2 regions of the Bacillus sp. LQ01 genome follow, and region 1 is predicted to be linked to the other one. Evidence: predicted binding sites of a transcription regulator. Region 1 holds the regulator's gene; the other holds the start of a gene.
The links. The regulator Rex, encoded in region 1, represses fermentation and respiration genes when NADH is low (regulators of the CRP and FNR family bind a similar motif). The targets are predictions, from matches to a motif close to TTGTGAAATATTTCACAA.

Region 1 (3,217 bases):
CTTTACTATTTAAATCAAGGTGGTTCGTAGGCTCATCTAGAATTAATAAATTTGACTTTTGCATCATAAGTTTTGCAAGAGCTAATCGAGCTTTTTGTCCACCACTAAGGGAAGATACTGGTTTCAGTACATCATCTCCTGTGAATAAAAAATTCCCGAGTATAGTACGGATTTCTTTTTCAGGTTGCAGTGGATATTCATCCCATAGTTCATTTAAAACCCGTTTAGAAGATGTTAAGTTTGCTTGTTCTTGATCATAATAACCAACAGATACATTTGATCCGAAAGAAACATCACCATTTAATAGTGGTAACTTATTCACAATAGACTTTAACAATGTGGATTTCCCAATTCCGTTTGGACCAACTAAAGCAACACTATCTCCGCGAGTTAAGCGCATAGTTACATGTTCAATTATAGGGTTCTCATCATAGCCAATGGTTGCATCATTTACTTGTAAAACATCATTTCCACTTTGCTTTTCAATATCGAAGTGGAATGATGCTGACTTAGAATCCCCTAATGGTCTCGTTAATAATTCCATTCTGTCTAGTTGTTTACGACGACTTTGAGCACGTTTCGTTGTAGAAGCGCGAGCTATATTCTTTTGAACGAAGTCCTCAAGTTTTGCGATTTCATCTTGTTGTTTTTCGTAACGTTTCATTTCTTGCTCATATAATGCTGATTTTAAGTCTAAATATTTACTGTAGTTACCAACAAATCGTCTGCTTTCTTTATTTGAAATTTCATATACTTGTGTAACGAGTTTGTCTAAGAAATAACGGTCATGTGAAACGATTAATATTGCGCCAGGATAACCTTGTAAATATTGCTCAAGCCACGTTAATGTTTCGATGTCTAAATGGTTTGTAGGCTCATCCAAAATAAGTAAGTCTGGTTTTGTTAATAATAATTTCCCGAGAGCTAATCTTGTTTTTTGCCCGCCGCTTAAAGTAGAGATCGTCGTCTGGTGCGTTTCAACTGGGAAGCCAAGGCCGCTTAAAATGGAGCGAATATCCGCTTCATATTGATATCCACCTTGATCTTTATAATTGAGTTGCAATTGGTCATAATCAGCTAACAATCTTTCATATGTAGCTTCGTTTGAAAAGTTTTCTTCTTTTCCCATTTCTTGCTCAAGTCTTCGAAGTTTTGTCTCCATTTGCTGTAAGTGGGTAAAGACGGTTAGCATTTCATCCCAAATTGTTAAAGACGTTTCTAGTCCAGTATTTTGAGCTAAATATCCGATTGAGACATCTTTCGGTTTTATAATTTCGCCACCATCATGAGATAATTCACCAGCGATAATTTTTAATAATGTAGATTTGCCTGCTCCATTCCTTCCAACTAATGCGATACGATCTTTTGTTTGTACTTCCAATTTTATGTTTGCAAGAATCGTTTCTGCACCGTATAATTTCGAAAGCGCGTTTACTTGTAATAAAATCAATGTTTTCACCTCAAATAATTTCTTAACTTTGCCATGTTTATATTTCTCAATCATACTAAAAATAGTGTATAGTTTAAAATAAAGAGAGAATACTTCTTCTCTTTATTATACAAGGAATTTAATGAGTGCTAAACTTCTGTATTTGATTAAAGTATATGAATAAAGATAGGAAGAGAGGAGAGGTCATATGGATCAGCAAAAGATTCCACAAGCCACTGCTAAAAGATTGCCTCTATACTATCGATTTATCCAAAACTTATCTCTTTCTGGTAAGCAGCGTGTTTCATCGGCCGAATTGAGTGAGGCAGTAAAAGTAGATTCCGCAACAATACGAAGAGATTTTTCGTATTTTGGAGCGTTAGGGAAAAAGGGATATGGATATAACGTAAATTATTTATTATCATTTTTCCGCGAAACACTTGATCAAGATGATATAACACGTGTAGCACTTATTGGAGTAGGTAATTTAGGGACCGCTTTCTTACATTATAATTTCACGAAAAACAATAATACAAAAATTGAAATGGCATTTGATGTTAGTGAAGAGAAAGTTGGAACAGAAATCGGGGGCATTCCTGTATATCATTTAGATGAATTAGAAGAGAGATTATCAAATGATATACAAGTGGCAATATTAACAGTACCGGCTACAGTAGCACAAGCTGTAGCAGATAGATTAGCTGAAACGAGCGTGCACGGTATTTTGAATTTCACACCAGCGCGATTAAACGTATCAGAGAATATTAGAATTCATCATATTGACTTAGCTGTAGAGTTACAAACATTAGTTTACTTTTTGAAAAACTATCCACAATAAAACGCAGAGGAAGCGACCTCTGCGTTTTATTATTGTTTCTTCTTTGTGAATTTAATTAATATAAGGCGAAGTGCCAAATTAAAATCAATTGTTGCCATAACTGCAAATAGTATTGTCCACATATTCCAGATTGTATCTGTCACGTTCGTAATGGCGAAGCGTGTAAAGATACATCCAAGAAGGAAGTATAGTGCAGCCATGAACAATGGTGAGTTTCTCATACAAAAAATCCTCCGATAAAGCCTTGCATTTTTTCAGCTTCTTTAATCATTTCTTGAATTTGTTCATTGCTCATAAAAATTTGCCCAATAGCGACCAATGTATTCATCGCAACATGAGCTGCAATCGGAACGATAATCCGTTTCGTCTTCACATATAAGAAGGCGAATACGAGCCCCATAGCAGTGTATACCAATAAATGAGTAAAATCAAAATGAATTGCTGCGAATACAAGCGAACTAATGATAGCTGCGATAAAGAAGTTAAACTTCTTATAAAGTGCACCAAATAAAATTTTTCTAAATACGATTTCTTCTAAGATAGGTCCAATTATAGATACAACAATAAGGAACCAAGGGGTCGTTCTTGCAATCTCCATCAGTTTCATTGTATTTTCTGAACCTTGTTTAATTCCTAGCAGCTGCATCTCGATCATACCGGCAACTATTTGTGAAAAGAAAGCCAAGAAGAACCCGATGAAAATCCATCCAATAGTAGCTGGAGCAGAAGAGCGCTTTGGATCTAAATGCCTGTCACGAATATCTGTTCTAAGTAACCAAAGTACGATACATAATGCAACAAAGAAGCTAATAATTGCCCAGTGTCCCGTTATGATTTGTCCTTTTTCCTCAATGGTAAATCCTCTATTATCATAGAGTCCTGTTTTTAGGAGAAGTGGCAATCCAACAACGCCAGATAACTGCATTAAAATGTATGTAACGATAATCCAC
Region 2 (3,217 bases), on a different contig from region 1:
GGACGACATTTACCACAAGACCCTGCGGCTTTCGTACAGCCTTTAACTTCTTCAAAAGTCTTTAACTCTTGTTCTAAAATGGCGTGAACGATTGTGCCTTTCGTAACACCATTACATCCGCAAATTGTGTCATCCGCACTCATAGTAGCAACGTCAAGTTCACATTCTTCACCAGCTTTGTGAAGAAGAGAAGCGGCTGTATATTCTTGTATATCTTCTTCTTTCTTTAACATGCTAAAGAGGCGTGTTCCGTCAGCTGTGTCACCATATAAAACGATACCGATTACGTTATTGTCACGAATTAATACTTTTTTATAGGAACGTTTACATTCATCAAAGATTGATATTGCTTTCGTTTGAGCATCTTCATAAATTTGACCAGCAGAGAATAAATCACAACCTGCAACTTTTAATTGCGTACCGACGATACTGCCCGAATATCCATCAGTTTGTAAATTTGTTATATGTTTTGCTAATATCGCACCTTGTTCATAAAGAGGAGCAACAAGTCCATATGCGATACCGTCATGCTCTGCACATTCTCCAACTGCATAAATGGACTCATCATTTGTTAGCATATAGTCATTGACTACAATACCGCGATTTACAATTAAACCAGCATCTTTTGCTATTTGCGTATTTGGGCGTATTCCGACAGCCATTACGACTAAATCACAATCTACAACTTCACCGTCTTCAAATTGAATGCCCTCAACATGGTCTGTACCAAGAATTTTTACAGTTTTCTTTTCCGTTAAAAACTTCATGCCTTGTGCTTCTAAATCTTCACGCAGAAGAGCAGCTGCTTTCGTATCTAGTTGTTGCTCCATTAAGCTAGGCATTAAATGAACAACATGTACGTCCATTCCTAAATCAATTAGACCTCTTGCGGCTTCTAAACCGAGTAATCCGCCACCAATAACAACGGCCTTTTTCTTTTCTTTAGCGGTATCTATCATAAATTGTGTATCTTCAATAGTTCGAAATCCTGTTACACCAGAAAGTGCGGAACCTTCAACAGGTAAAATAAAAGCACTAGAACCTGTTGCGATAATGAGCTTGTCGTATGTAAGAGTACGCTTCTTTTCTGTAATAATAATTTTTTCTTCTCGGTTAATACTTTGAACTCTTTCATTCGTATACAAAGTTATTTCGTTTTCTTCATACCAACTGTATTCATTCATAATGATATCTTGCATATTTGTTTTGCCTTGTAAAACATGAGAGAGCATAATGCGGTTGTAGTTTGGATGCGGTTCATCTCCAAAAATAGTAATCTCATATGAATCACTATCATGTTTTAAGATTTCTTCCATACAGCGAATGCCAGCCATACCATTTCCGATCATAACTAAACGTTTTTTCATTTTCGTTTCCCCTTTTTATGTGAAATATTGAACAAAGGATTATATTTTTATTATAGAAAATATAATAAGGGGGAGATGTGATATTTATCACATCTTTATAATGATTCACAAATTGTTAAAATTCGGTTTTATGTGAAGGGGATGTGAATATTTTTCGCGAAACGAAAAAGCAGGCCATAAGTATTTACACTCATGTCCTGCACTTGATTTATGCTTTCGTAATGGCACGCGGAAATAAAATATTATTTTCTAAATGAATATGCTCAAATAAATCAGACTCTAGCGCTTCGAGGCGTTGGTAAACAAGTCGATAAGTACCGCAAGCACCTTCTGGAGGAGTAAAGTCATTTGTCACTTTACGAAGTTCTTTTATAATATTTCCAGCATGATTGTGCTCATTTTCTAGTTCATTTACTACTTTACGTAACTTAGCATAGTTTTCATTAGTTGGATTTTGTTCAAATTCTAAAATTAATGGAAAATCTTCCATTTCTTCTTTAATTAAATGCTGTTCTAATTCCATTCTAAGTTCATGAAATAGCTTATGAATTTGAGCAAAATGAGGCTGACTTGCCCCATGAACACGTAATACTTTTGTCACATATGGACTTAACTGTGGTAATTCTTCATTTAAATAGCGGTGATGCTTATTTATGACATAATCAATCAATTCACGATAAGAAGCATTTTTCCAATCAATTTCCGATTCATTTAATCGTTTCGTATTATGATAAAGCGTATTTAACTCTGTAAGCACTTCAGTAGCTGATAAATTTCTTTCATGAATTGCATCAATAAGTGGCTTATTACCGCCACAACAAAAATCTATTCTATATGATTTAAAAAGATCACTAGCTTTCGGAAATTGTGTAACAATCTCACCAACAATTGAAGTTTCAGTAAATGTATGTTCCATATGAATGCCTCCATAAAATTTTAATGTAATATCTGAATTAAGAATAGCGATAAATTAAAATCTATGTAGTGATTGAAATCACTTATTCTGTGTCGTTTTTGAGAATAATAAGAAGAATGTTATTAAAATAAGGGGGAAAGTAATAAGTGGTAATATTTTACGTTAATAAAAAAGAAGCTTAGTAAAAGCTTCTTTTTTATTACTATTTTTCACATGCAATTCCATCGCCATCACGATCAAGATGAGAGCTATAACCTGGTTGCCCTTTATGTAAAGGAGCTTTCCCAGCTGCTCTAACTGCAGCACAATTTTTGTAGTATGCACTATCAGTATTACCATTAGCTGGTTGTGTTTGAGCTTGCTGTGCTTTTTGTTCTTCTTGTTGTTTACGAGCTTGTTCATCAGCCTGACGTTTTTGTTCTTCTTGTTGTTTACGAGCTTGTTCATCAGCCTGACGTTTTTGTTCTTCTTGTTGTTTACGAGCTTGTTCATCAGCCTGACGTTTTTGTTCTTCTTGTTGTTTGCGAGCTTGTTCATCAGCCTGACGTTTTTCATCCTCTTGCTTACGAGCTTGTTCATCAGCCTGACGTTTTTCATCCTCTTGCTTACGAGCTTGTTCATCAGCCTGACGTTTTTCATCCTCTTGCTTACGAGCTTGTTCTTCGGCTAGACGCTTCTCATCTTCTTGCTTTTGAGTTTTTTCGTCCGCCTCTTTCTTTTCTAGCTCTTTTTTCTGTTCGCTATCTTTTGGCTCTTCATTATTAGAGGCAACTTTTGTACTAGTTGCTGTCGTTTTTTCAGAAGAAGGAGCTGAAATACCTAATAACGCAACAAAAATGACAAATAATACAGCTGTAATAATAAATTGTTTTTTCGCTACACCTGTTTTCTTAATAACAGATAAGATTGCTAGAACAAGGAAGAATATAAATAG

Region 2: the regulator Rex is predicted to act here: its motif matches at 1,385-1,402, upstream of nirB (NADPH-nitrite reductase large subunit).

What each region holds. Positions count from the first base shown of each region.
Region 1 covers NZ_JBYEZL010000012.1:8,646-11,862, reverse strand. Annotated here, with positions in the region: gene AC22L0_RS28820 (ABC-F family ATP-binding cassette domain-containing protein) at 1-1,450, opposite strand, end outside; gene AC22L0_RS28815 (redox-sensing transcriptional repressor Rex) at 1,638-2,267, shown strand; gene AC22L0_RS28810 (YdiK family protein) at 2,297-2,488, opposite strand; gene AC22L0_RS28805 (CPBP family intramembrane glutamic endopeptidase) at 2,485-3,217, opposite strand, start outside.
Region 2 covers NZ_JBYEZL010000001.1:1,269,738-1,272,954, forward strand. Annotated here, with positions in the region: gene nirB (NADPH-nitrite reductase large subunit) at 1-1,367, opposite strand, end outside; gene ric (iron-sulfur cluster repair di-iron protein) at 1,576-2,283, opposite strand; gene tolA (cell envelope integrity protein TolA) at 2,486-3,217, opposite strand, start outside.